4 regions of the Brevibacillus sp. Leaf182 genome follow, and region 1 is predicted to be linked to each of the others. Evidence: predicted binding sites of a transcription regulator. Region 1 holds the regulator's gene; each other region holds the start of a gene.
What was found. The regulator Rex, encoded in region 1, represses fermentation and respiration genes when NADH is low (regulators of the CRP and FNR family bind a similar motif). The targets are predictions, from matches to a motif close to TTGTGAAATATTTCACAA.
Positions count from the first base shown of each region.

Region 2: ASG16_RS18920 (helical membrane plugin domain-containing protein) is a predicted target of Rex. The motif match lies at 5,237-5,254, and genes of this name have one in related genera.
Region 3: ASG16_RS12125 (cytochrome ubiquinol oxidase subunit I) is a predicted target of Rex. The motif match lies at 4,377-4,394, and genes of this name have one in related genera.
Region 4: ASG16_RS12865 (nitrate/nitrite transporter) is a predicted target of Rex. The motif match lies at 4,801-4,818, and genes of this name have one in related genera.

Region 1 covers NZ_LMPN02000033.1:209,735-217,230, forward strand. The annotation lists gene ASG16_RS24855 (hypothetical protein) at 1-229, opposite strand, end outside; gene ASG16_RS30610 (hypothetical protein) at 363-542, shown strand; gene ASG16_RS24860 (amidohydrolase) at 606-1,910, opposite strand; gene ASG16_RS24865 (redox-sensing transcriptional repressor Rex) at 1,927-2,550, opposite strand; gene ASG16_RS24870 (ComEC/Rec2 family competence protein) at 2,566-3,471, opposite strand; gene dinG (ATP-dependent DNA helicase DinG, 3'-5' exoribonuclease type) at 3,513-6,416, opposite strand; gene ASG16_RS24880 (tetratricopeptide repeat protein) at 6,508-7,496, opposite strand, start outside.
Region 2 covers NZ_LMPN02000026.1:112,179-119,674, forward strand. The annotation lists gene ASG16_RS18885 (Rne/Rng family ribonuclease) at 1-1,195, shown strand, start outside; ribosomal protein L21 leader region at 1,253-1,331, shown strand; gene rplU (50S ribosomal protein L21) at 1,342-1,653, shown strand; gene ASG16_RS18895 (ribosomal-processing cysteine protease Prp) at 1,667-2,017, shown strand; gene rpmA (50S ribosomal protein L27) at 2,025-2,318, shown strand; gene ASG16_RS18905 (Spo0B C-terminal domain-containing protein) at 2,520-3,104, shown strand; gene obgE (GTPase ObgE) at 3,118-4,395, shown strand; gene ASG16_RS18915 (PilZ domain-containing protein) at 4,404-5,069, shown strand; gene ASG16_RS18920 (helical membrane plugin domain-containing protein) at 5,360-5,815, shown strand; gene ASG16_RS18925 (NAD(P)/FAD-dependent oxidoreductase) at 5,858-7,036, shown strand; gene ASG16_RS30955 (hypothetical protein) at 7,088-7,240, opposite strand; gene ASG16_RS18930 (ACT domain-containing protein) at 7,426-7,496, shown strand, end outside.
Region 3 covers NZ_LMPN02000021.1:17,022-24,517, reverse strand. The annotation lists gene spoIIP (stage II sporulation protein P) at 1-1,441, shown strand, start outside; gene ASG16_RS12145 (pentapeptide repeat-containing protein) at 1,515-2,390, shown strand; gene ASG16_RS12140 (hypothetical protein) at 2,495-2,698, opposite strand; gene ASG16_RS12135 (sigma-70 family RNA polymerase sigma factor) at 2,827-3,411, shown strand; gene ASG16_RS12130 (hypothetical protein) at 3,401-4,156, shown strand; gene ASG16_RS12125 (cytochrome ubiquinol oxidase subunit I) at 4,498-5,913, shown strand; gene cydB (cytochrome d ubiquinol oxidase subunit II) at 5,903-6,916, shown strand; gene cydD (thiol reductant ABC exporter subunit CydD) at 6,916-7,496, shown strand, end outside.
Region 4 covers NZ_LMPN02000021.1:165,285-172,780, forward strand. The annotation lists gene ASG16_RS12850 (molybdopterin oxidoreductase family protein) at 1-1,232, opposite strand, end outside; gene ASG16_RS12855 (hypothetical protein) at 1,219-2,259, opposite strand; gene ASG16_RS12860 (Crp/Fnr family transcriptional regulator) at 2,445-3,152, shown strand; gene ASG16_RS12865 (nitrate/nitrite transporter) at 3,236-4,735, opposite strand; gene hcp (hydroxylamine reductase) at 4,881-6,176, shown strand; gene ASG16_RS12875 (YcdB/YcdC domain-containing protein) at 6,240-7,496, opposite strand, start outside.

The DNA of each region.
Region 1 (7,496 bases):
CCTGCATGTATACCAGAAATGAGCGCTCCTCGTCCTTCGTAATCTGCTCCAAAAGCTCTGCTACCGTCCTCGCTGTCTGCTCCGTTCCTGCTGTTTGTCTGACCGCGGACGCAGTATCTGTGCTGTCTGTATTGGCTGATCGACTTACTGTCCCCAATACAATCCCAAGCAGAAATAGACCGAGTAGGATAGGAATGAGCCACCACAGCATTTTGGGCCGGATGTACATGTCGTCCCCCCTGTCCCATTTTTGTCTTTAGCCTATGCTATACGGGAAGGTTTTAGAACGACACGGAAAAGTTGCTAATCATAGCTTAAGGTCGGGCGGTCATACTACTTATACACCCCGAGGAGGTGAGCGCGTGACATCTTCGCAACAAACCACATCTCCTGACATACTTGGGTTTCTGTTACAGGAATACCGCGTCTCCTGGGCAGGATTGTCGTCTCCCTTGCGTCAATGGTCGCACACACCCACTCTTCATTTTCGCCATCATCTCCTGACAAAAGCTGTAGCGAAAATGAACAACGGAACGTCGTAGTATCCAATTCCCCTACCTACACCTGCACTGCCTTACTCCTGTCCCCCACCTGACAGGAGCCTTTTACCGTTTTAATGTTTGGAATACGCGGTTTGCTTCGTAAATCGCGCGCTCCTCATCGATAGTCAAGAGCTTATGATTACGCATCAAAAATTTACCCGCTACAATCGTATCTTTTACATCGCGTCCATTTGCCGCGTACACCACATGTGAAATCGGTTGGTGAGCCGGGTGGAAATGAGCTTGGTGGCTATCCAGTACGATCAGGTCAGCTTGCTTGCCTACTTCGATGCTTCCGAGCGTTTCCTCTTGGAATACCCCTTCTGCGCCATAATGAGTTGCCATGCGAAGTGCTTCCTCTGCTGGTACGGCAACTGGATCGTTGTTCACACCTTTGTGCAGGATCGCAGCGAGTTTCAATTCCTCAAACAAATTCAAATTGTTGTTGCTTGCCGAGCTATCGGTTCCCAGTGACACGCTTACACCTTTTGCCAACATCTTCGGAACAGGTGCAACACCGCTTGCCAGCTTCAGGTTGCTCACTACATTATGAGAAACTCTCACATTGTATTTTGCCAAAATGTCGATTTCTTCATCCGTTAGGTGAACAGCGTGCGCGACGAGTGTTGGACGATTGAACATACCCAACTTTTCCAAATGAGCAACTGGACGCAGACCGTAGTCCTTCTCGTTTTGACCGACTTCCCAAGCCGTTTCAGACATATGGATATGAAGTGGCAAGGAAAGCTCATCAGCTTTTTCAATAATTTGGGTAATAAATTCTGGCGAGCAAGTGTACGGTGCATGCGGTGCCATCATGACGGTAATGCGCCCGTCTGCCTGATTATGCCATTCTTTTGCAAAAAGAGTCGCGTCTTTCAGCTTTGTTTGACGTTCTTCTTCGGAGCACAGACCGATCATACCGCGGCAAAGGCGGGCACGCATGCCTGCTGCATCGACTTCCTTCGCCACGACATCCATATGATCATACATATCTACAAACGTGGTGGTTCCGGTACGAATCATCTCGATAAGAGACAATTGGGTACCCCATTTTACTGTGTCTCCCGTGAATTGTGCCTCCAATGGCCACATTTTATCTTCCAGCCATTGTTGCAGCGGCAAATCATCTGCATACCCTCGTAGGAGGGACATACCAGCATGTCCATGCGTGTTGATTAAGCCAGGCAGTATGTAATCACCTTTTTGATCGATGACTTCATCGTATCCTGCTTCCGACAAGTCCTCAGGAGTTGGGCCCACATACGTAATTTTGTTACCTTCGAACGCTACGGCACCATCGTAAATGACTTCATTCGTATCGTTAACGGTAATGACTGTTGCGTGAATGAGGATCGTCTTTTTCATAGTATACACTCCATTCTTACGTCAAATAGTAGGCCAAGCTTTGCAGGTTGGACGTCACATCCGCATAGTGAATGCGAACATCTTTTCCTGCGCGAATCGTCGTAGGGGCAAAATTCAAGATCCCCCTGATACCCGCTTGAGTCAACTGATCACATACGGATTGCGCTGCAGGTGCCGGTACCGTAATAATCGCGAGCTTGATTTGCTTGTTTACGATCGTTTCCTTCAGCTCTGATAAAGGCTGAATCGGTATCCCTGCGACTTTTTTGCCCTGCTTCTCTGGATTACTGTCAAAGATGGCCGCAATCCGCATGTTATCTTTCAAATAAGCGTTGTAGTTACTAATGGCATGGCCCAAATGCCCAGCTCCGACCAAAGCGACACGGATTTCATCGGTTAGCTTCAGAATTTCACGGATTTTTTCCACCAGATAATCGACATCGTAGCCGATTCCCTTTTTTCCAAAGTCACCAAAAGCTGCAAGATCTTTTCTGATTTGGGCAGGATTCACATCAAGATTCTTGCCCATCTGTTGGGAGGAAACGGTGGTCACCTCAACTTGCTGCAAATAACTGAGGTAACGCAGATAAATCGGCAAACGACGGACGACCGCTTCCGAAATCTTTTCGTGTTTTGCCACGTTCGGTCTTCCCCCCTAATTCTTTTGCTTCAATATCCGATATTCTTTTCCATTCGATAAAATGGTAATGGAACCGTCGTGGCTGGTAACGTATGTCTCGGCCCAAGACTCACCCAGGCGCTCCATGACTTCCGTCTGACCGTCTTTCATTTGATCCCGCGATCGGCCTGTCTGAATAATGGCGACTTGAGGATCGACCTGCGTCAGAAATGGTTGCGAAGAGCCTTGATTGCTCCCTTGACCGGCTACCTTTAGCACTTCTGCCTTCAGTCTGTCATTTTGCCGTTCCAACAGTCGCTCCTCTGCTTTTTCATTCACGGCGCTCATAAATAAAAATCGCAGTTGACCGTGCGTCAATCGAAAAACGAGAGAATTGTTCTGAGGCGATAAAAATAACGGTTCATCCGGGAGCAAAACTTCCATGGAGATTTCCTGGTCAAGAGTGAGTACTTGTCCTTGCTCTGCTTCCATCTGTTTTTGGTTGGAGCGAAGCAGCACGACATGGCGAATCGATGGTGCGATCAGCTTGGGCAAAATGACGGCATCTACAAGCACTTGTTCGCTCAATGAAACGTAGCCTCCCATATGCTCAGGCAGATCGTTCGTCACCACTACATAATCGAGCCGTGTGATCTTGAGTTCTGCCAAGCGCGCCGAGAGAACGGGCCAATCTTCTGCCGTACCCGTATCAATCAGCATCGTTTTGCCGCCTGGCATTCTCAAAAGCGTACTCTCACCATGTGGAAGTGCCAAGTAGGTGATAATGAGACCCGAAAATTCCTGTTCTGTCTCTGTTTCAAACGGGTCATCTATCTTTACTGCTGCTTCTTGCAAATACAAATGGCTATCAATCGAGCATGCACAAAGGAAAATCGCACTAAGAACTACAATCCACCAAGGCCACGCTTTTTTCCATAACATTTATTTTATCACCTTAATCCCTATGAGACTATTGCTTCATTTTATGAATCTGACAGGGATTGCATACTAAGGAATGGCTCTATGCGCTCTCGCAGCGTTGGCCATGGACCGCTTTCGATCTGAAATGGCGGCAAAGATTGAAGAAATGAGCGTCCATATCTCGACTCAACCACACGCGTGTCTAGAACGATCACGACCCCGCGATCCAAGTGGTGGCGAATCAATCGACCCACCCCTTGTTTAAATTGCAGAACAGCTTGTGGAAGAGACAAGGACATAAAAGCGTTTTTTCCTTCTGCTTTTAAAAGCTCTGCCCTGCCTTGATAGACAGGATGATTCGGCGGAGCAAACGGGAGGCGAACAATGACTAAACTGCTCAGCCATTCCCCCTGGATATCGACACCTTCCCAGAAGCTGCTCGTCCCAAGCAGGACACTTCTCTCCATACTTCGGAATAGACGCACCAGCTTGCTCCGATTGTTGCTATCTATCCCGTGACCGAATAACGTATACGGTTCTGGGGCCTCCGCAAGACGTTCCTTCATCGCTTGGTAAACAAGTCGAAGCATCGAGTGGGAGGTAAACAGGATCAGCGTCCTTCCTTTCGAAGCCAGTACGACGTCCACGCACCCTTGAATGATCGCTTCCAAATACGTGTGGTCACTCTCTTTGCCTGGTGCGGGGAAATCAGATGGAATCAACAGTAATCCCTGCTCTTCATAGTGGAACGGCGATGGCAGTGACAAGGTACGCACTCGTTCCTCGGGCAGTTGGTCGAGACCAAACTGGCTTTTGATGTAAGAGAAGCTGTTTTTGACCGTCAGAGTGGCTGATGTCAAGATCAGACTCCGCTTCTGCGCGAAAAGCGGTTCTGCCAGAGAGTCGGCAACCTTCAAGAGTGCTGCTGACAAATGAACCTGCTTGCGAGCTGTACGGGACTCTACTTCCATCCAATATACATACTCGGCATCCTGCTCAAGCAAAAAGAAGTGAAGCAGCTCCACGGCGTTTTGCCAGTCTTTGATGAGGCCGAATAAATCTGTCAGTAGACTGCGTACGGCAAAAGGAGGCTTTTCCTCTTGCGGAGTCGTTCGCAAAAGCTGTTCGATGCCCGCAGCGTATGCGGTCATCCCTTCAATCAGCTTTTTGGTTATTTTGCGTATCTTCTCGTGTTTGCCTACAAACGATTCGATCCGATAACGTACCGTCTCACGTCCTGCGTCCGTCGTCTCCTCCGCACGATCTGATGCCCATGCATACAAGAGCTGTGTCCATTGCTGCGCTTTCTCACGTAAGGCAGCGGACTGTTTTCTCAGCTCCAGAAGCTTAGTGGCTACATCTTCTTGTACCGCAGGCATCCAGCTTTGTACCTCTTCTGCGAAGCGGGCAATTGCCCCACTCTCTTCAACCGATGCGCGATCTAACAAGAATAGAAGCTGCGTGGTTGAAAACTGCTTGCCTAAATGCTGTGTTGCGGCATCCTCCAAATGATGAGCCTCATCGACGATGGCCACTTCATACGGAGGGAGGATTCTATTCTCCGCTTGCAAGTCGCTAATGAATAGGGCGTGATTGACAATGAGTACATCGACATCGCGAGCCCTTTCCTTCGCCTGAAAATAGTAGCAACGACTAAACCACGGACAAGCCCGATTCAAACAAGAGCTCGTATCACTTTTTACCTGTTGCCACAGCAATTGGCCACTCGGAGGCATGCTCAGCTCTTCCACATCACCGGTAACGGTTTGCGTGAGCCACGTCAGCATCTGTCCTTTGACCAAGCGCATTTCCTGGCTGCTTCCTTCTACTGGCTCGTCCACGGCTTGTTCAAATTTACGCAAGCATAAGTAATTTCCTCTGCCTTTTAGCGTCGAAGCTGTAAAGGAAAACGGCAGAGACTCCTGCAAGGTAGCGATTTCCTTATGGAACAGTTGTTCTTGCAATTGAATGGTGTTGGTGCTGACCACCAACTGCTGCTGATTGTGATGAGCCCAAATGATTCCCGGCAAGAGATAGGCTAATGATTTTCCCGTACCTGTACCAGCCTCTACCAATAAATGGGCACCATCCTCCATTGCCTCATAGACGGCATGCATCATCGCTTCCTGAGCATCCCGACGTTGATACCCCGACATTTTCTCCTGCATGTGCCCGTTTTCGCCCAAAACATCCTCGAGCTGGTCAGCAAACGCTTTGGTCACTGTCACATCGACATGGGAACGTTTTAGCGAGGCTGTTAATTTTTCTTCTCGCTTCCGAAGGGCCAACTGGCGATAAACATCCCACATGTCTGAGGAATCCGTTTCGGTTGGCGTTCCAGCCAGCTCTGGCAGCTCTATGAGCTTTTCCATCTCGATCGTACGTAAGAGAACCTCGATATCAGAGCGAAACGAAGAGACGAGCATTTGCAGGCGCTGGATCGTCACGAGCGGGAGTCTCTTTAAAATATCGAGCAAGTGGAGAAATAGCTGCGCCGTTGCGAGTGCATCGCTATCTGCTTGATGGGGATTATCGTGCTCGATTTCCAGCTCAGACGCCAGTTCTCCGAGTCTGTAGCTATTTTGCATCGGCAAAAGTACGCGGGATAGCTCCACAGTATCAAGCACGTAGCCGTCAAACGCATAATAGCCCTGGCTCAGCAGGGCTTCTTGTAAAAATTGGAGATCAAAGCTTGCATTATGCGCAACAAAAGCTCGTCCGTCCAATAAACGCAAGAAATCTGGAAACACTTCTTCCAAAGAAGGAGCATCTGCAACCATCTCATTGGTAATCCCTGTTAATTGGGTAATAAACGGCGGAATATCCTGGCCCGGATGAATCAGGGTGGAAAAACTCTCGGTAATCTGCCCGTCATCGATTGCGACGGCACCAATCTGAATGATGCTGTCACCTTGGCGTGGATGGCTTCCCGTCGTCTCAAAATCTACAACTAGTAATCGATTCAAACGTTGTCACCTCGTAACCTGGGCGGAAACATTCAATCCGCACCCATTCACATTCGGCAACGATGGGAAATATTCCTGCTCTCCTGTACATTTAAGGCTGTACGAGCTCGGTTTGCATTTCTGATTGACCGAGCTTGCTTGCACACAATTGTAGATAGATGGGGATTTCCCATAACTGTTCTGCGAATGGCAATGCCCGTTGAAAATATTGTTCAGCTAGGCGCCAATTTTCTTCCACAACTGCGATTCTTCCCAGATGAAAATACCCTAACGAACGTACATATGGCTCAGCGTCTTCCAGGAAATACTTTGCCAACCGTTTTGCTTCTTGTGTATCCCCCAGCTTTTCATATGCGGAAATCATCCCGGATTGTCCGAGGCGATTGTCACGGTTTTTCTCCAGCATGATCCGAAACGCTTTGATTGCTTCCTCTACCCTTCCGTCAAATAACAGCATCCATCCATAACTAAAAAGAAAGTCGTCATTTTCGGGGGCAAGACTGATCGCTTTTTTGACCAGCGTTAATGCGCGCTTCGTACCAGCAATGAGCCACGTATTCCAGGCTAAGCCATGCCACGTCCACCCATCTTTTGGCGAACGCTCCGTCAAAAAATGATAACAAATTTGTGCCCGGTGGTAATTACCCACTGTTTCGTATAAGGAGGCCATTTCCTGAAGAGTATCGCTGTCCAAATCGCGTGTCGGCAGTTGCAAGCCTTTCGGAGGGCTCCATTCCACCGTCTGATCCATCGTATGCAGTAATTTGGCAGCACGCAGCCATAGCATCTGCGCTTCCCAATCGTGCTCGTTTTTTTCTAGATACGGTTCCAATTCGTCCAAAGCTTCCTGTGCGTCGCCATCTCTTAAATAGCATAGCGCGAGGTTGTATTTGGCTTCTTCCTGTTCTGGCTTGATCTCGAGAGACGTCTTAAAAGCTTGGGTCGCCTCTAGCCATTGCTCCTCTTCTGCCAATATGCACCCGATGGCATTAAAGCTGATGGCCACAATGGTAGGTGAGCTTGCAGTCCTGCCGAGAAGACGGAATTCCCGAAAAGCTAATTCGTTCTCCTCACACAAAA
Region 2 (7,496 bases), on a different contig from region 1:
GGTATTGGTTCAAGTGAGTAAAGAGGCGATGGAAATGAAGGCGCCAAAAATCACGATGCGAATCAGCTTGCAGGGGCGTTATCTGGTATACCTTCCGACTGAAGATAGCATATCGCTTTCGCGTAAAATAACCGATGATACCAAACGAAAACGACTGCATCAGGTGATCTCTTCGACAGTAGCGCAAGGAGAAGGCTGTATTCTGCGCACGGAAGCAGCGGAAGCAGAAGAGCAGACACTCATTAGCGAACTGGTCTATTTGCGTAATCGCTGGCAGGACATGCTGCGAACAGCGGAGGGACTGCGCTCGAGCGGGCGGATTTTTCAGGATGCAGAGTTGATCGAAGTGGCGCTCCGAGATGGCTTGGCAAACGGAATGGACGAGCTGTTGGTAGAAGGTGCGGCGACTCATCAGCAGGTAAAAGCGGCGTTGGCAGCTTTTGCTCCGGAAGTACAAGAGAAGCTTCGCTGGTATCAGGGCAAACAACCGCTCTTTGATTTCCTGGGTGTCGAGGCGGAGCTGATTCGTGCTCGTGATCGACATGTGCCACTCAAGAGTGGAGGGTTTTTGGTCATCGACAGGACTGAAGCGATGTCGGTCATCGATGTCAATACCGGTTCATTCACAGGTGGGGGAGGGCAACAGCGGGAGCAGGCAGTGACGGCGACCAATCTGGAGGCGGTAACTGAAGTTGCCTGGCAACTGCGGTTGAGAGATATCGGTGGAATCGTGATCATAGATTTCATCGACATGAAAGAGCAGAGCAATAAGGAGCGCGTGATCTCGCGTTTGAAACAAGAGCTGAAGAGGGACCCTGTGCCTTCGACTGTTCTCGGGATGACGTCGCTTGGATTAGTCGAGATGACACGAAAAAGAGTGCGTGCGAGCCTGACGGAGCGGCTGACGGAGCCATGTGAGGCTTGCAAGGGCCGAGGGAGAGTTTGGCGAGTAGACGAGCTGTTCCGGCGCTTGTACGGCGAAGTAACCGCATTGGCAAAGAGCCAAGATGCGGAGGCAGTTCTCGTGGATCTGCCGCCAAGATTGTTGGACATGATAGAGGAGTGGGAAAAAGCAGAAGCAATTACATGGCCAGTTCATGTATATAAGCAGCTTGTCCCTTCTATGAACCCAGACGAGTTTCGAATTGGATACGTAGGAAATCGGGCAGAGGCGGAGCGGTTACAATCGAAATAACTTGACTGGGCTATTGTAGCTATGATAACCTAATGGTTGTCATGCAGATATGTCTCGTGCATACTGTAACCGCACGAATCAGGTACATAAGCCGTCGCTCGTCGACGCACCTGTAAAGGCGAGTCTGAGTATAGGAGGTGCACACAGTGTACGCAATTATCGAAACCGGTGGAAAGCAATACAAAGTTGAAGAGGGAGCAGTTCTCTTCATCGAGAAATTGGCTGGCAACGAAGGAGACGTTGTTACTTTTGACAAAGTTCTCTTCGTAAGCAAAGACGGCAAAGTTACTGCAGGAGCTCCTACAGTAGCTGGTGCAACGGTAACTGGTAAAGTAGAAAAACACGGTAAATCTGCAAAGATTATCGTGTACAAATACAAAGCCAAGAAAAACTACCGTCGCAAGCAAGGTCACCGTCAACCATTCACCAAAGTTGTGATCGAGAAGATCAACGCTTAATTGGTGACTTGTTATGATTGAAGTGATCGTGAGCCGTGCGCAGCACGGTATCCATGAAATTAGTATTTCCGGACATGCCAATGCGGGTGCCTATGGGGCAGACATCGTTTGTTCTGCTGTATCAGGCATCAGCTTTGGTATATTAAACGCCATCCAACCTTTGACCGGCATCACTCCTGATGTCGCTGTCGCACAAGAAGGCGGTGGGTTCTTGAAGTGGAGTCTTTCTTCTTCGGATGATGAGGCTACACGCGAGAAACAACAGCTTTTGGCAGAGAGCATGGTTATTGCTCTTTTGTCAGTTGAGGCGAATTACGGTAAATACGTAAAAGTAAATGATCGTAAATGGCAGGGAGGTGTCTGATATGAACATGCTGTTTAACTTGGACCTTCAGTTTTTCGCATCGAAAAAAGGGGTAGGTTCCACAAAGAACGGTCGCGATTCCATTTCCAAACGTCTGGGCGTGAAACGTGGCGACGGGCAATTCGTTACTGCTGGTAACATTCTCGTTCGTCAACGCGGAACAAAGATTTACCCAGGTGCGAACGTAATGAAAGGCGGAGACGACACTCTGTTTGCAACTGCAGATGGTGTTGTTCGTTTCAAGCGTCTGGGCCGTGATCGCAAACAAGTTGTGATCGAGCCAGTTGCTTCCGAAGCGTAAATATTTGTTAAGAAAAACCCAGCGATATAGCTGGGTTTTCTTTTTGTCCGGCTCTTTTTTAACGAGTAGGAATTTTAAAATTTCGGAGCGCATAAAAACTTCCAGTAAAACGCGGTCGCTCTTCTATGATTTTGCCTCGAAAGAGGTTTTTTTATGGTACAATAGATGGGAAAGATATTCTTATCGACTTGGGTGAATGTGATGGGGGACGAGCGGAGGCTGTTTACGCATCAGACAGACCAACTGCTGACCGTTCTGAACAGGCAGCGGCATGACTGGTTGAACCACGTTCAGGTTCTGCTCGGCTATTTGCATTTGAACCGTACTGAACAAGGAGAGGCCCATTTGAAGCGCATCGCACAGATGGCGATGCAGGAATCGATGGTTGCCCGATTGAATAGCTCCTTGTTGTCCGTCTTCTTCTTGACATTTAACGCACTGAACAATGAATTGCTTTTAGAAGTAGACGTGTGCAATCATGTGGATCTCACGCGAGTAGTTTTGGACGAGCAAGACTTGTTTCAGTTGGTGTCAGAGATATTATGCACAGTGAACGATCATGTAGACCAGAGCGGGTACGAAGCAGCCAGCATGCAGGTAAGCTTGCAGATGGATGAGCGTGGCGTTCATTTTCGTTTTGACCTGGCCGGTGTACTTCGTGCATCCGGAATGGAAGAATTGGAAAAGCTGATACGTAAAAGCGAACAGAGTACGGTGGAGGTCACCGAGTGGATACATACGGAAGAAGAATGGGTCCTAAATTTGGTGGTCCCATTCGCGGAATGAAAGAGGTGACACCATGTTTGTCGATCAGGTAAAAGTATATGTAAAAGGCGGGGACGGTGGTAATGGAGCCGTCTCCTTTCGCCGGGAGAAGTACGTACCGCTGGGTGGTCCAGCGGGTGGAGATGGCGGTCAAGGTGGAGATGTCGTATTTGTCGTGGATGAAGGTCTGCGTACACTGGTAGATTTCCGCTATCAACGACATTTCAAAGCCCCACGCGGAGAGCATGGCCGCAACAAATCTCAGCACGGAGCAGGCGCGGAGGATATGGTCGTGCGCGTTCCACCGGGAACAACTGTCATTGATGATGATACCAAAGAAGTGATTGCCGATCTGGTGGAGCAGGGCCAACGTGCTGTGATCGCAAAAGGCGGACGTGGAGGACGAGGCAATATTCGTTTTGCCAACTCTTCGAATCCAGCCCCACACATCTCGGAGAACGGAGAGCCAGGTCAAGAGCGTTACATTGTCATGGAGCTCAAGCTGATTGCAGATGTGGGCTTGGTTGGCTATCCGAGTGTAGGAAAATCCACGTTGCTGTCCAGTGTAACAGCGGCGAAGCCAAAAATTGCGGCGTACCACTTTACGACGCTGACACCGAATCTGGGTGTTGTGGACTTGGGCGAGCAGAGCTTTGTTATGGCTGACTTGCCAGGATTGATTGAAGGTGCGCATGAAGGTGTGGGTCTTGGTCACCAATTCCTGCGTCACGTAGAGCGGACACGCTTGATCGTCCATGTGATTGACATGGCAGCGGTAGATGGACGCGATCCATACGAGGATTATTTGCAGATCAACCGAGAGCTGACGATGTATAACCTGAAGCTCGAAGATCGTCCGCAAATTGTAGTCGCGAACAAAATGGAACTGCCAGAAGCAGAGGAAAACCTGCGTATTTTCAAGGAAAAGGCTCCAGATGTGAAGGTGTACGAGATCTCTGCTGCAACCCGTCAAGGCGTACAAGAATTGATGTATGCGATCGGGGATACCTTGGCGACGATTCCGGACAAGCCTGCTGTCGAGGAAGTTGCGGAAGTGGAAGAGCGCGTGGTGTTCCGAGCGGAAAAAGAACCAGAGGCATTCGAGATTACGCGTGATAACGAAGTATTCGTCGTCAGCGGTGAAAAGATCGAGAAGCTCGTACGCATGACCAATCTGAACAGCTATGATGCAGCCCAACGTTTTGCAAGACAAATGCGCAGCATGGGTGTAGATGATGCTCTGCGTAAGCTGGGAGCAAAAGACGGGGATACCGTTCGGATCGGCAAATTAGAGTTTGACTTTGTGGAGTGACAAAAACCATGATTGATATCCCATCACTGAACCCATTTTTGGGGGATAAACGACTCCAACGCGGTGCGGCGCTACCGCTAATCATCTCCAAGCAGGTGAAGACACCTGTCCAAGTTTTGGTTGAACATGCAAAGGGCAGTTATCTCGTAGTTTCCTACGAGATGAAGCCTGAAACAAAAGCAGAGCTTCTCGGATCAACTGTACGCATTCGTTGGGAGACGGATGCGGCAGTGAATACCATTGATTTGGAAGTAGTTTCGGAGCAAACGCTTTGGCCGATCAAGCTTTTAGGGATGATTCCGATTAGTGTAGGGGTAGAAATTACACAAAAGCGCAAGCAGGATCCCATCTCCCCAGATCTCGGTATTTCTGTCCCTTACAAGGTGATGGGAGCCAGACCGATCGAAGAAAAAGGCGAGGCAGTGTTGCTAAAATTCTCTCCTACCCGTCTTGTTTTGGGAACGGACGGTTATGTGTCGAAGGGCGATTTTCTCCACTTGTCTTTCAAGATACCGAAGCAAGCGCAGGAGATCGTCATGATGGCGAAAATCGTGGAAAAAACGTTCCAAGACAAGCAATCAATCATTGAATTAATCTTTACGGATATCAATGAAAAGCACCATGAACTCATCAAAGATTACTATAAAAAGCTCTCAACTACCGCTTCTTCCTAAGGAAGCGGTTTTTTTCCTTTGATGTTCCTGTGAAGAAGGTATATAGTAGAGTACATAGAGTTCTAAATCGAGCCTGTTCACTTCATGATTTGTTGTGTACGCTTTCCTGAATAAATACATGTGAAATCATTCACTTTTGATTATTCGAATCCGTTGTCTGCTTTACTTTGTGAAAAATGTTACAAACAATTTTTTACCGGATTTTCAGGGAGAATAGCGGCCGTTACTCGTATGAACAGGCATCGAGAATGAAAGGCCTCTATTCCAAAGCAAAGGAGGACGTTTTTTTTATGTCTCAAACAACTACGCAACAAGCTCAAGCTGCTGCTGAAGTAGCAAGCACTGCAACTCTGGCACCAGCGCAGCAACAAGATGTACTCGATCAGTTGATGAAACCGGAAATTCAAGAGTCACTGAACGTATTGGTGGCGAACCTGCCTAAATTGGCAGAACTGACTACTCTTTTGACCAAAACATATGATTTGGTACAAACAGTAGCCAATGATCATGTGTTGATCGACGACATCAAAGGCGGAATGGAAGAGTTCGTAAAACCGATCTCTGATAAAGCGAAAGGTATTGCGCAAGCAGCCATTGAAGCCAATGACCGTGTTCATGTAGAAGAGTCTACTATCGGTTTGTTCGGTATTCTCAAAATGCTCAAGGATCCGCAAGTACAAAAAACATTGCGTTTCGCACAAGCATTCCTGGAAGTATCAGCAGAACGTCAACAACAAAAACGCTAGTTTTTTTATTATGGAATGGAAGACAAGGACGGAGGATTGGGCATGGCGAAGCATATTCTGATTCTAGGCGGCGGTTATGGCGGTTTGCTCAGCGCATTGACCGCACGTAAATACATGACGGCTGAAGAAGCGTCGATCACGGTGGTAAACCGTTTTCCTACTCACCAAATCATTACGGAACTGCACCGCTTGGCAGTAGGAAACCTGTCTGAACAAAACGTGGCGCTCCCTCTGGAAAGATTGCTGCGTGGCAAAGAGATTAACCTCGTAGTAGATTCGGTAGAAAATATTGGCCTCGATTCCCAACGCGTAACATTGGCGAGCGGCGAGTCCATCAAATACGATGCTTTGGTAATTGCGCTGGGTAGTGAAACCGCATTCTTTGGGATCCCAGGTCTGCAAGAGTACAGCTTTACACTGAAGTCTGTAGAAGAAGCAAATCGTCTGCGTGCACACCTCGAAGAGTGCGTGATTGAATACAAGACGAGCAAAAATAAAGCAGATGCTACCTTCGTTGTAGGTGGTGGCGGTCTGACAGGTATTGAGCTGGTTGGGGAATTCGCTGATATGTTGCCAAATCTGTGCCACAAACACGGCGTTGACTTTACAGACGTATCCATCTACTGCGTAGAAGCAGGTCCATCCATTTTGGCTGGTTTTGCTCCTGACCTGGTTGAGCGTGCGAAAACGAGCTTGGAAAAACGCGGCGTTCAGTTCCTGACAGGCGTACCTGTAACGGAAATGAAAGAAACCACGGTTTGCCTGAAAGATGGCGGTACCATTGAAACCAAAACAATGGTATGGACAGGTGGCGTACAAGGAAATCGCGTAGTGGCGGAGTGCGGCGTGGAAGTAAACCGCGGACGTGCAACTGTTACCGAATTCCTGCAATCCACTTCTCACCCTGATGTATTCCTCGCAGGTGACAGTGCGGTCGTAATGGGGCCAGAAGGCCGTCCATTCCCTCCAACTGCGCAACTGGCATGGCAAATGGGCGAAGTAGTGGGACACAATCTCTTCGCGCACTTCAACGGCACCAAAATGGATACCTTCAAACCGGTATTCTCCGGTACATTGGGTAGCCTGGGCCGTAAAGACGCGATCGGAACAATTGGTGCAAGCCAACTGAAGCTGAAAGGCCTGCCAGCAACCTTGATGAAAGAAGCGAGTAACGTTCGCTACTTGACTCATATCAACGGTCTGTCCTCTTTGGCATACTAATCGAATCAGGAAAACCCGGGATCATGGTGTCCCGGGTTTTTTTGCGCTTGTTTATCCGTTTCCACTCGGATCTTCAATCACGTTGGGGGATTGTGCCATCTTTTTGCCCCGCATGTCATTGCCAAACTGTTCAAGACTGCTTGGCTTACCCGCTGGGTGATTGTTACGGCGCTCCGATTTATCTGACTTTCCACGTCCGGCCATTTGCCTTTCACCTCCTCCATACGATACGCATTATTGTGCGCGAAGAAGCTCCCCCTCATGTAATCAAAGAAAACCAAATATGATCCGATGAAAAAAAGTGACGGATAAGGATTGTCACATTACATGCTATCCGTTATAATGTCCTCTATGAAGAAACAACTGTTTTTCTCAGGAGGACACAACGCATGAAAAAGGAAGAAAAATTCTACTTGATTCGATCTGACATCCTGCCAGAATCGATTGCCAAAACGATTGA
Region 3 (7,496 bases), on a different contig from region 1:
AAGCAATGTGGACATGCTGAATGTTCGGGCAGAACCAAATGCCACTGCACAAATTTTGCAGATCATCGACAAAAACGGTGTGTTTTTGCAAATGAGAAAGCAAGGGGAATGGGCACAAATTAAGCTGTCTGATCAAAAGAACGGCTGGGTGAAAGCCAGTTATTTGACGGAGACAACGGCACCAGCACCAAAACCACCCCAGGTACCGGCACAAATCCCAGATCCGACAACAATTCCAGCACCGCCCCCTCCTGTACTCCCATCCAATACAGGGAGTGGATTCGGACAAGGGACAGTCGTATTAACGGAAGGTTATGAAGTTTATGCGCAGCCAGATATTCTTGGTACCGTCATTGGTCAAATCCATGGCGGGATGACGATCAACCATTACGGATATGCAAATGGTTGGTATACCATCAACTTCAACGGTACCTATGCCTATATTTTCAAACCAATGGAACAGACTGGGACAGCTCCACCACTGCCGAGTTCAACACCGGGGGTACCAGCGACTTTGCCAACAACAACGCCTCCCTCTGTACAAGAACTACAGATTCGTGTCAAAAATCCTGATTCCAACATCCGCAACGGTCCCTCAACCGATCATGCTGTAATCGGAAACGTTCAACCCGGCCAAGTATTCCCGGTTGTGCAAACAGTAGGAGACTGGTACCTTATCAGGCTGGCAGACAATTCGACCGCCTATATCGCAGGTTGGATCGTAGAGAAGATTCAACCTGCTGGTACTCTGCCACCGACAGGAGCAACGTACGAGTACAACAGTGGGATGATTGGAAACGAGAAAGTGTATATCTATCACACCCATAACCGTGAGTCTTGGCGAAATGTAGCACGGAACCAACAAGGAAGCTCGGTAGATGATCCTGAGATCAACATCACGCTTGTTGGGAAAAGGCTGGGCGAGCTGTTGCAAGGAAGAGGCATTTCAGCAATGGCGAGCCAGGACGATTTCGCTCAAAGATTGAGGGAACAAAATAAAAGCTACTCGATGTCTTATTCCGAGTCGTACAAGGCGGTAGCGGCAGCGGCAGCAACCAGTCCGCACTTGCAGTACATTTTCGATATTCATCGGGACAGTGATGAGCCACGCAGTAAGGTAGCGATCACGATCAATGGCAAAACCTATTCCCGGATGCTGTTTGTAATCGGAACAGCGAATCCGAACCATCTGGCGAACAAAAAGCTGGCGGAAGAGCTGCACGCCCGTCTGGAAGCCTCTTATCCAGGTTTGTCGCGGGGGATTATCCTGAAAGGTTCAAATCAAGGGAACGGCGTGTACAATCAGTCTATTTCCGAGGGAGCTCTGCTTTTGGAATTCGGTGGTACGAACAACACCTTAGAAGAAGGCTATAATACCGCAGAAGCCTTTGCCGAAGTCTTTGGAAATTACCTGATCGAATCTCAAATCGCATTCCAATAAACGGTCAATAAAAGTAGCACGATTCTTTTCGCCACATGCGAGAGAATCGTGTTTTTTTCCAGGAGGATCATTTATGGCTACGCATCAAGAACACATACAATCGACTAACGATAAAAGTCGCCGTCATCTTCAGGGGGACTGTGAAAGCTGCTTTGGCTTGTGCTGTGTGGCATTGCCTTTTGCTGCTTCCTCTGACTTTGCCATCAACAAAGACGCAGGCAAGCCCTGTAGTAACTTACAGGCAGACTTCCGTTGTGGTGTACACACAAAGCTGAGGGACATCGGCTTTCGCGGATGTACTGTCTACGATTGCTTTGGAGCTGGTCAAAAGGTGTCTCAAGTCACTTATGGCGGCCAAGATTGGCGTAAAGAACCCGGATCAGCAAAGCAAATGTACGAAGTATTTCCGATCATGTGGCAGCTTCACGAGCTTCTTTGGTATTTAACGGAGGCGTTGACCAAGCAAGCTGCCCAGTCCCTCCATCCTGCATTGAAGGAAGCATTGGAGGAGACACAGCGTCTGACGGATCACAGTCCTGAGGATATCCTGAAGCTGGACATCGCTTTTCATCGAGCAAAAGTTAACGAACTATTGTTGCAGACAAGTGAATGGGTACGTAAGGACGCGGTTGCCAAGTACAAAGGGGGCAAGCAAGGAAAAACCTATGGCCGAGGCGCTGATCTCATCGGTGCCAAGCTCAAAGGCGCTGATTTGCGAGGAGCTCAATTGCGCGGCGCTTATTTGATTGCTGCTGATCTGAGAGGAGCAGATTTGCGGGGAGCTGACCTCATTGGTGCAGATTTTCGCGATACAGATGTGAGCGGAGCGAACTTGACGGAGACGTTGTTTCTCACGCAGGTTCAGCTCAACGCGGCGAAGGGCGATGCAAGCACCAAGCTGCCACCTTCGTTCACGCGCCCATCGCACTGGGCCCATTCCCAAGCATAAAGCTAGCAAAAAGCAGACTGTCCGATGTGGATGGTCTGCTTGTTTTATTGATTCAACACTACTTTCGCCAGACAAATGATTCCCTTCAAGACAAGACGCACTTTTTACGAGGTTGGATTTGAATGCAACCCAACTATTTCTATCACTTCGACTACCGCTACTTTTCTTGCACCTTCCATAAAATATCCGAGCACACCCAGCCCTTGAAACGGCGTCACCTTTCTTCCGCCTTCATTTTCAGAGTAAAATCGATACTTCACCCGAAAATCAGCGGGGTGCCTCCTTATTTCTTGATAGCGTATCCACATGTTAATTACTCCGATCTTTGAAAAACGTTGTTAATACATTTCTACTTTTGCCGTATTAACTATCGTGAGGCTCACAACCAAACAAATTGCGCAATTTGTTTATTCCATCCAGAAGGGAGGGGAAGTAGTTGGAGATTGCCCAAGTGAACACAGGCATCTGCCAAAACGAAGAAAACGCTAGACACGCAGAAAGCATGTCGACCGAAACATTTGCCCAAATTTATGGTGCTTATTATAAGCGCGTCTACAAATATATCTGTTATCGAATCAACAATCACTACGCAGCAGAAGAAATATGCAGTCATGTGTTTGAAATGGTGATAGCAAAATACAGTAGCTTCTCGCCGGATAAATCAAACTTTGAAGTCTGGTTGTTTGCGATCGCCAGAAACGCAGTGACAGATTACTTCCGCTCGCAGAAGAAAAGAATCAGCTTTTCATTGGATTCGATTCTGAATCTGGTCTTGCCGAAGTCGTCACCGGAGGACATCGTGATCCGCGACGATAATCATCAAGCCTTATTTCAGGCACTGGCGAAGCTGAGTGACAAGGAGCGCAATATCATCGCCATGAAATATGCGGCTGGACTTAAAAATGCAGAAATTGCAGAACTTCTGGGTGTCAGTGGTTCAAATATTGGCGTCGTGCTCTACAGATGCTTGAAAAAGCTGCAAATGGAATTGCAAAAAGGAGGCTTCCGTTATGAAGAGTAAGCATGATCTAGACGATTTTCGTGAACTCACCGACTTGCTTACTGATCTGGAACTAGATGACGCCACTCCAAAAGCCAGCATATACAATCGGCTGAAATTCAAATTGGAATCAGGAAACATACAATTACATGATAGGAAAAAGGACGGGATCTATATGAAAACGAATAAATGGAAAGCTGCCACAATTAGTGCTGTTGCTGTTGTTTGCCTTTTAGGGGCATTCTCGACTACATCGTTTGCCCAAGAAATGCTCCAGACGATCTTGGCACGCTTTCAAGTTGGGAACATGGAAATTACCCAATATGATAAAGAGCTGCCTGCTACACAGTCCAATACCCAGGGAATCGAGATACCTGTAGAACACAAGGCCCCCCCACAGATGACATTAGAAGAAGCACGCGCAGCCAGCGAAATGGACTTTCCGGCACCGACATGGTTGTCAGAGCATTATTCCTATAAAAACACGGTTGTTCATGGCAAGGGTATGGTAGAAATTCAGTATAAAAAAGAGAACGAGTTTATTTCCTTGTTGATTTCAAACGGTGGCGAAAACGGCATCAACGCGACAGAGGGTGTCAAGATCGAAACCATTGGCGAGAAAAAGGTATATTTCGCCAACGGGATCGTGATTTGGGAGCATGAAGGATTCACGTACGAGCTGTACCAGATGGCAGAGAAGAGCTTTGATGCTGCTACTATCGGCAACATCATCGATTCCTTGTCAACGAAATCCGCCAAAAAATAAGCGGTTGTTAACTGTTCCACTCAAGATGGGCCTTGTAACAGGGCCCATTTTTCTATGTGCCGTCACAGAGTGTTAAAAATCATGTAACGAATCGGACACCCTCTAGGGCCAAAAGTCCTGCTACAATTATACATGACCGGAAATATACAGGGTAAAACAAAACAAAAAACTCTCTCACGAAGATGAATGCGAAAAAGGGGGTTACAAGAGAGAGAATCAATTGTGAATTTTTTCACATAAATTTGTGATTTTTTTCACAAAGTCGTAATAAATGCTGGTTTCCCCACTGGTATAATTCCGGTACATAAAGGCCAAAACGCGAATAGAAAGGGATCTTGTACATGGATATAGTGGATTTGGGACGACTTCAATTTGCGATAACAACTATCTTCCATTTTGTTTTTGTGCCGATTTCCATCGGGCTTTCATTATTAGTAGCCATTATGGAAACGATGTATGTCGTAAAAAAGAATGACTTGTACAAAAAAATGGCCAAGTTTTGGGGAACCTTTTTGCTCATAAATTTTGCTGTCGGGATTGTGACAGGGATCATGCAGGAGTTCCAATTTGGGATGAACTGGTCTGATTTCTCACGATTCGTCGGCGACGTATTTGGAACACCGCTAGCGATTGAAGCCCTCTTAGCATTTTTCCTCGAATCGACTTTTATTGGGCTTTGGGTGTTTGGTTGGGACCGTTTGTCCAAAGGTGTGCATCTCGCATGTATTTGGCTCGTATCCATCGGAACGATTCTTTCGGCTCTTTGGATTTTGGCAGCCAACTCGTTCATGCAGCAGCCAGTCGGCTTCGCTATCAATAACGGACGTGCAGAGATGGTCGATTTCTTCGCTCTCCTTACCAATGGACAATTACTATATGAATTCCCGCATACCGTATTTGCGGCATTTGCGACAGGCGCCTTCCTGGTAGCAGGTATCAGTGCTTGGAAGCTGTTGAAAAAACAAGACGTTACATTCTTTGTGCAATCTTTCAAAATTGCGATCGTGGTAGCATTGATTTCCTCACTTGCTATTGCTCAATTCGGTCATGGTCAGGCACAGTATTTGGTTGCTACCCAACCGATGAAAATGGCAGCGAGTGAAGGGCTCTGGGAAACAAGCTCAGACCCAGCTCCTTGGACTGTTTTTGCAACGATTGATCCAGAAAAACAAGAAAACGGTTTTGAAATAAAGATTCCTTATCTGCTTAGCGTCCTGACGTACAATTCACTTTCAGGTTCTGTACCGGGCATGTTGGAATTGCAAGCAGAGTATGAGAAAACCTACGGTCCAGGAAACTACATTCCACCCGTTCGGACGACCTTCTGGAGCTTCCGCATCATGGTAGCGGGCGGTAGTGCAATGATTTTGCTGGCTTTGTACGGGGCATATCTCGCTTTACGCAAAAAGCTGGAACAGCCAAACAAGCGGTTCATGCAGTTGATGGTTGCGGGTATCTCGTTGCCATTCATCGCAAACTCGGCAGGGTGGATCATGACGGAGGTAGGGCGTCAGCCATGGACGGTATTCGGGCTACTGCGTGTTGAAGATTCGGTTTCGCCAAGCATTAGCACAGGAGAGGTATGGTTTTCTCTCATCGCCTTCACGACGATTTATCTCATCCTGCTGTGCCTCTTGGCTTATCTGTTTGCTCGTGTGGCCAAAAAAGGACCGGATATGGATAGTCATGGGGATGTAGAGGATTTACAGCTTCAGGACCCATTTGATCGTGTAAGGAGTGAACGTTATGGAGCTTAATGAACTGTGGTTCCTGCTCATTGCCGTTCTGTTTACCGGATTTTTCTTTCTCGAAGGCTTCGACTTTGGTGTCGGAATGGCGACACGTCTGCTATCACGAAATGATTTGCAAACCCGGGTTTTGATCAATACGATTGGCCCGTTCTGGGATGCCAATGAAGTTTGGCTGATTACAGCCGCTGGTGCGATGTTTGCAGCGTTTCCGGAGTGGTACTCGACGATGTTTAGCGGGTATTATCTCGTGCTTACGCTGATTCTGCTTGCGTTGATTGGACGCGGGGTAGCATTTGAATTTAGAGGCAAAGGGAAAGGCGAGGCTTGGAAAAAGACGTGGGACGCAGCGATTCTGATTGGAAGCTTTGTACCGCCAATGTTGTTCGGAATGGTCTTTGCCAGCCTGGTGAAGGGTGTGCCGATTGATCAGAATATGGAAATGACTGCTGGCTTCTCTGACATAGTGAATGGTTACTCGCTGTGGGCAGGTGTGACAGTTACAGGACTATGCTTGTTGCATGGTCTGAACTTCATCTCGCTGCGCACCGTGGGCGAGCTGCGTGAGAAATCACGTGTACTGGCAGCAAAGCTGTTGCCGATACAAGCGGTTCTCATGGCGGTGCTTGTAGGGTGGACATTCATGGTAACCGATCTGTTTGAGCGCCAGGGTATTTTGTTGACAGCAGCCGTACTCTTAGGTGTTGTGGCTTTTGTACTGGCTCGTCACTTCTTGAGACAAGGCCGGGAAGGATGGGCTTTCGGGATGACAGGTGCGATGATCCTTTTGACGTTTGTCTCGATGTTTATCGGTTTGTTCCCACGAGTGATGGTCAGCACGATTGATAGCGCGTTTGATTTGACCCTCTATAATGCAGCTTCGAGTCCTTACACGTTAAAAGCAATGACCATTGTTGCAGCAGTGCTTTTACCGTTTGTGCTTGCCTATCAGGCGTGGAGCTACTTCGTTTTCCACAAACGAGTCACTGAAAAGGATCATTTGGAGTACTAATGGACAAGGAATTGTTCCGCTTACAAGGAATTCGACCGGTTATGCTGCTGCTAGCCGGTCTTTCCCTCCTGCAAAGTGCGGCGATTATCGGTCAGGCACTGCTCTTGGCGAAGTCGATCGCGATCTTGTTTGAAGGTCAAGCAGTTCAGATGGCGTATCAGCCACTTGCACTGTTTTTGGTCATGATAGCCGCTCGTCATACCATCGTTTGGCTGCAACAGAAAGTCGCTGGCCGTTTTGCTGAAGCTTCCAGTGAGTCTTTGCAAGAGCGAGTTCTATCTCGTTTGTTCGAGCGTGGTCCACGTTTTGCCGCCAGTGAAGGAAGCGGAAAGCTTGTTACGCTTGTCATGGAAGGTGTAGATCGTGTACGTACCTACCTGGAGTTGTCTGTTCCGCGGACGCTGGATATGGTTTTTGTTACGTTTCCGCTACTGGCATTTGTCTACATGCAAGATGTGATTTCTGGATTGATCCTGACGGTAACGATGCCTGTTCTCATTGGATTTTTTATCGTACTCGGTCTGGCGGCACGTAAACAGGCAGACAAACAATGGCGTTCGTATCGAATGCTATCCCATCA
Region 4 (7,496 bases), on a different contig from region 1:
AACTGGAACATCTCATAGGCAGAGACACCTTTCTGCGGCATCTCTTCCGGGGAAATGCCCCAGGCACATGCTATTTCACGCACATGTTCAGGATTGTCGAGCTTGCGGTAGCCAGGCAATTGGTCGGCTTTTTGCCCGTGTTCCCGCCCCCCCTGACCGTTTCCTTGTCCAGTAAGGGTTGCCACACCTGATTTTGGACGGCCAATCTTGCCTGTGACGAGCGACATATTGGTATAGGCCGATACGTTGTCCGTCCCTTTCGACTGCTGTTCCACACCACGGCAAAACATCACAATCGCCTCGGGTGCCCTCCCGAAAATGTCGGCAGCCCGCACAATCTTCTCCACCGAAACCCCTGTTATTTCGCTGACATACTCTGGTGTGAAGGTAGCAACCACTTCTTTTGTTTCTTCAAAACCATTCGTATGATTTCGAATAAAATCTTCATCAATATGCCCATTCTTGATCAGGAGATGAACGATTCCGTTTGCCAGCGCCAAATCTGTACCGGGTCGCAGATCCAGGTGGATATCAGCTCGACGTGCCAATGGTGTTTCCCTTGGATCGGCTACGATCAGATAGCCGCCCCGATTTTGCACTTCCCAAATACGGAACATGCTGGTTGGATGACACTCAGCCGCGTTTGAACCGGCCAAAAACAAGCAGTCTGTTTGGTGAATGTCCGTCCACGGAACGGTAGAACCGCGGTCAATCCCCAAGCTTCGATTCAATCCGGCCGCAGCGGAGGACATGCAGAAGCGTCCATTGTAGTCGATATAGCGGGTTTGCAGGGCGACCCGCGCAAACTTACCCGTGAGGTAGCATTTTTCGTTCGTCATGGAAACGCCAGAGTAAACAGACAAGGTATCTTTGCCATAGTTGTGCTGCAACTCCTTGAACTTGGAAACGATCAAGTCAAGTGCTTCTTCCCATGACGCTTCCCGAAAACCTTCTGCCGTGCCTTTTAATGATGCATCTGTTCGAATCAACGGCCGCTGTATCCGATCCGGATGGTTCACCTGCTGATAAGCCGTCACCCCTTTTGGGCACATCTTACCCAGATTGACAGGGAAATCGTATCGTGGCTCCACTCCGATAATCTTGTTCGTCGTTGTATCTACACGCAGGTTCATCCCGCATTGCATACCGCAGTAGCAGCAGTGCGTACTAACCAATTTCTCGTTCGGATGTATCTTGTTTTCCATTACTTTAAAAAATTTATCCTTTGGCATGTTGATTTGCCTCCCTGGCATTGATCTCGTGCGTAGGAACTCCTGTGAAGCGGAACATCCGGTATTTTCTGCGGCACGGCAAGCAAAGTTCAGCCAAGTGGAATCCTTCTTCCATTTGAAAAGCCATTTCGTTTTTACCCAGCACGTTGATTACATCTGCCGATTGTTCCGCAGAAACAAACTCATTGCTGCACACTTTGCACTTTTTCATTTCCTGTTCGCCATAGTGCTCGCGATAATTGCGTGCAAACACACTCATGGGACGGAACGGTATGTGAGCCAGTTTTCCAAATGGCAGATAAATCAACGTCACAATCACTGCAAATTGATGCGTGACTGAAATGACCGGGTGCCCAAAGCCGCCTAGGAACATGTTGCTTGCGGTTAACATCAAGCCTGTCAGGCTGATAAACAGTAGCAGGTATAAAGGTAAAAAGTCGTAGACAAAGGATTGCTCAGCCCGTGCCTGCATGTTCTTGTGTCTGCGATACAAAGCCATGACTGCTCCGCCGATGACCATAAAAGCAGTAATGTTCAACGCGTTGTAAAAGAGAAAAGCAACCCAGCCATCCGCTTGTACGGTCAGAACATCCACACCCATGAACACGACCTGATAGTAGCCATTGTCCGTCATCGTGAAATACATCCAGCCAAACACTAACGGAAAGGTGACAAACGCGGCCAAGATGCATCCCCATCCCAGCAAAATATGTTGTGTCCAGCGGTACCATCCCCGATTCCAAATAAAGCGATAGATGGCCAGATGATCCACCGTTGTATTCGCCGTGCTTTTTCGAAAGAGAAGGCGTAGCCCCTTTTTCAAAATGACATTCGTTGGCGGGCGATCTGCCCACGCAGAAAATCGGTATAGGAAGCCTCCAATAAAGACAAGCGTCCCCACCATATAGCCGTAAAGCGCCAAATCAATATGCGTGAAAAAACGTGTTCCCACGTAACTTAGGACGAACAAGCAAGCAATGATGATAAAAGCACGCTTCGCCACTTTGGAAGCAAATAGATAGTTCATACAACACCCTCCCTGCTGCTGCTCATTTTTTCCTTTCGCTCGAGACCATTGTAGCAATGGCTCGTAACCCAGGTTGTGATTTACCTCACACCCCTGCCACAATCAGGACGATTTCCTACCCCCAACCATCAATTTATGATGATATAATGAGTTACCTATGTATCCTTGGTTTAGGGGGGACCCACATGACCGGAAATGGCACAACGTTTGTGGAGCAGATTTCTTCCGATTTTGTGAATAGTCTTGAAACGTTTTCTGTTCGGAAAAATTTCGTTCCCGGAGCCGTTCTGTTTTTGGATGGTGAAAGAGCCGATCAGCTATTCTTAATTTCGTCGGGCCAAATCAAGCTCACAAAGAACACAAATGATGGAAAAGAACTAACACTGCAAGTGTTTGGTGCTGGAGAGCTAGTCGGCGTCTCCGGGCTCTTCGAACAGGAATTAACGTACACCTCCACAGGCACCATGCTGATGGAGGGTGAGATATGGATCATCCCCCGACAAGGGTTGGAAAAAATGCTCATCAAAAACGGTCAATTTTGCGTAGACTTCCTGCGGTGGATGGGATTGATGAACAGGCGGATGCAGTCCAAATTTCGTGATTTGCTACTCAATGGCAAAATTGGCGCCTTGTATTCAACGCTCATCCGCATGAGTAACACGTACGGCAAGCCACACCCCGACGGAATCCTCATCGACCTTTCCCTTACCAATCGTGATTTGGCGCAATTCATTGGTCTGACAAGAGAAAGTGTCAACCGGATGCTTTCCGATCTGAAAAAACAGGATTCTATCGATCTGCTTCCCCACGGGCATATCTTGATTAAGGACCTTGCCTATTTAAAAGAAGCGATTTATTGTGATGATTGCCCTCCTGATATTTGCCAAATGTGAGCAAACTCTACATATTTTCGTGGACAAAAAAAGTCCTGGACTTGTCCGTCCAAGACTTTTTTTCATAAGTGATTCAAGCTTCTTTATCCATGTCTTTGCTCCGCGAGCTCACTGAACATGCCAGCATAGTACTCGACGTCTCCTGCATCGTCTTTAATCGCGCTGATCGTTAACCATTGGAGATACTGATCTCCATTTTTCCGGCGATTCCAGATCTCTCCTTGCCAATAGCCATTCTTCTTGATCGAGTCCCACATCTTTTGATAGAAGTCCGCACCCTGTCTGCCTGATTTTAAAATATTGGGAGACTTGCCAATCACCTCATTCATCTCATAACCGGTCACTTTCGTAAAAGCGTGGTTCGCACTTTTAATAACTCCTCGTGTATCGGTAATCAGTATCGCCTCTCCCGTCTTTTCCATAATGGTTGCGGCGAGCTGTAGCTTCTCTTGATAAAACATCCACATCACCAAAACCAAACTTACCAGCGCAAACTGAGATAACGCCATGAACCCGATCGCGTAATGCCCGGTCAAATTAAACAGCATCGTCAAGATCAACGGCGGGAAAAAGCCTCCTAATCCCCCCATCGCAGATACGATCCCATTTACAATCCCCGCTTGTCGCGAGAAATACATCGGCACTAATTTGAACACGGCACCGTTACCGATTCCAGCACATATCGCCACCATCAAGCACCCTACCGTATACATCAAAATCGATGGCGAAAACGATAAGACAATACCAGACAAGGCGAGCCCGGCAAACACAATTATCAATGCCTTGAAGGGGTTCCACTTATCACCTAGCCAGCCTCCCAAAGGTCTTGCAAGTGTCGCCAAAAGAATGAACCCTGCTGTTCTCATCCCTGCATCTACTTTATCCAATTGGAAATGGCTCACTAAAAAATTCGGGAGATACACGGTGAAAGCAACAAAGCAACCAAACGTAATAAAGTAGAACAAACTGATTAACCATAGCTTTTCGTTTTTGTAGACACTCTTGATCTGTTGACCAAGGGGAGTCACTACCTTCGGTTCATTTTTATCCCCCATCAAGAAGGTAAGCACAGCAAATCCCACAAGCAATAGCATGAACATCTGTACAGTAGTGGCCCATCCAAATGATTTAGCCAGAACTGGCGCTGCAAAAGTGGTGATTGCTGTACCAATATTCCCCATACCGTAGATTCCGTTTACAGAACCATGCTTTTCTTTCGGATAGTATTTAGGTAGAGACGTGACACCAACGGAAAACACCGCTCCGCCTATCCCTATAAATAGCCCGCCGATTAACAAATCTGTATAAGTGGTCGCCTGGCTAATATAAAAAACAGGAGCCAGCAGCAAGAGAAAGCTGATGCTAAATAGTATTCTCGCGCCAAACCGGTTACTCCAATATCCTACGGGGATTCGCAGCAACGATCCAAGCAAGACTGGAATCGCTGTCACCCACGCCACTTCGCTTGCACTCATGGGTACGGTTTCTTTGATAAAAGGCATGAGCGATGACAGAATGACCCATACCATGAAACCGACCGTAAGACTCAACGTCTGTAACGGCAACTGCCATTTTCGTACCATAAACAACACCCCTCACTTGGGAAATCTTCTTCATCCACTATGATAAGAGGCAAAGTTTGGTTTCGTTGTGATTTTAATCACAGCTCCTTCCAGACGATCCGCTTATAATCAAAGCGAAATCTTGAATCGAAGGAGTGGATTATACATGTTTTGTTATCAATGTGAACAGACTCCATCAGGTGGTTGTAAGGTCATCGGCGTTTGCGGAAAGAATGAAGATCTTGCGAGTATTCAGGATACAATAATTTTTGCTTTAAAAGGAATTGCAGCTTATGCCACACATGCTCGTCAACTCGGCTATATCGATCCTGAAGTGGATGGGATTACTCAGGAAGCTCTCTATTTTACATTGACGAATGTGAATTTTAACTTGGATGAACATTTGCAAATGGCCATGAAAGTAGGCAAAGCTGCGATAAAAGTCATGGAGCTTTTGGATCGGGCTCATACGGATCATTTCGGAGTCCCGCAGCCAATTACAGTCTCGCAAAATAAAATCGAAGGAAAATGCATCGTTGTTACGGGACACAATCTGTTTGCTCTCGAAGAGCTGTTAAAACAGACAGAAGGCAAAGGAATCAATGTGTATACGCATTCCGAAATGCTGCCTGCACATGGCTATCCCGCACTGAAGAAATATCCTCATTTGAAAGGAAACATCGGGAAAGCATGGTACGATCAACGCCAATTGTTCGAGAAATTTCCAGGTGCCATATTGGCTACAACAAACTGTGTGATGCCTATTCGAGGCAGCTACGCCGATCGTTTCTTTTCCTATGATATAACCGGTTTGGAAAATGTGACGAAAATTGTAGATAACGATTTTGCGCCGCTCATTGAGAAAGCATTGTCTCTCCCTGAGGTTTCCATCGAATCGGAACTGACATTGACGACCGGGTATCATCACAAAACGGTTCTCGGCATCGCCCCTGAAATTATTCAGGCAGTCAAGGAAGGACAGATCAAACGCTTCTTCGTCATCGCTGGTTGTGACGCTCCTGGCAAGGGAGGCGAATATTACCGCGAATTGGCTACGTCCTTACCGCCAGAAACAGTCATTCTGACTACCTCCTGCGGAAAATTCCGTTTTAACGATGTAGATTTCGGCACCGTGCCAGGTACCAACATCCCAAGATATATCGATTTGGGACAGTGCAATAACTCGGTTTCTACCATTACGATTGCGGCTGCATTAGCCGATGCCTTTGAGTGTGAAGTGAACGAGCTGCCGGTAAGTATCGTTCTTTCCTGGTTTGAACAAAAAGCGGTTGCCATCCTGCTCGGTCTGTTTAGCCTGGGAATACAAGATATACGGATTGGCCCAAAATTGCCTGAGTTCATTCAGCCCGGGGTTCTGCAAGTACTGCAAGACTTGTTCCACATCCAGTTGATTGGTGACGCCCAAGAAGATATGAAGCAAATGCTCGGAATCACTCAGTAGGCATAATAGAAAAAACGGCTGTCAGAGAGTTAGTGGTAAGACTAACCAATGACGGCCGTTTTTTCATTCTTTACCTTTTAAGGAACTGATCCATTTTCCTGTGTGTGCGTCGACAACTCCTTTGTCTCCGCTGAGGCGGTAAACAAGCCGCGGTTTTGGTTCCTCTACCTCGTTAAAGTCTAAATCCGGTAGCAAGTAGTAGAGTTCGAGCGATTTTTTTACGGCTTGCTCCGTTTTTTTCGCAAAGGCCAGGTCTACTCTCTGCATGTTATTGTCGAGAATAACGGGCGGAGGAAGCTGGTCATCCCCTATAATACTGCTGCCTGAGTACGGGTTGACAGATACTTTAAATCTTGCGCCCTCAATCAGAAGACCATTTTTCAACCATCCAAAATGCACTTTATAGTCCCGCCAATTCGTCTCTTTCCCCCTCAGACCTCCATCATACGGCTGTGGATCAAGCATATAAATATTTGCAAGCTGATCACGGAGCGTCGTTTGCAGGAGATGGATTGCACCCGCCTCCGCCTGCTCACGGGTAAAAGCTCCGTCTTTCTGACTCCCCGCCTTTGGAGCTGAGGGCATTTCCTTCAAAATCTTGATCGGTTGCTTTGGTTTCGCCACCGCCCCTTCGCCATCGATCATCACGCCTGAGATCGCATCTACCATTTGCGGATCGGTTGGTAGGTAATCGTAGACCAACATGTATTTCTCCTCATGATCTCCACTAGAAAAACTCTTATAATACATGGTTGGCTCCGTTTTTTGTTCCAACAGCTCGCGCGCTTCCTTTTCCGATATGATTTGGCTTGCGTCAGGCAACTCCCCCTCATACCATAATCGATTGAATCGCAGAACCTTTCCGTCTCCTCGCATGGTTACAGTGATCCCATTGTCCTTAAAAGGAATACCATTCTCTACTCTCTGAAATTTAAAATAGTACGTTTCCGAATTGTTGCTCTCGAAATCGCCTTCTTCTAGCAATGTTAGCTTCGCTCGTTCCTCTGGAGGAATGACTTTTGTGAGAAACTTCATTACTCCCTCAAGAGCGATTTGCTTTCTATTCGCTGTAGCAGGGCCAGGGGCTTCGCTGTGCTCGCCATGGTATTGATATCTCAACAGATTCCCTGAGACAGGATGAATTACATACATGATACTTGATTGATCTGATTTATTCCAAATAAGGGACCACCCCGCATAGGGTATATAGTCTTCATACGGTTCGTAGTAGTTTCCAAAGCCGTACTCATAGCCTTCGGGGATAGTCACCCATTTCTTGGCGTATTCAATAGCCTCTTGTTCTGAAAGAATCTTTTCTGA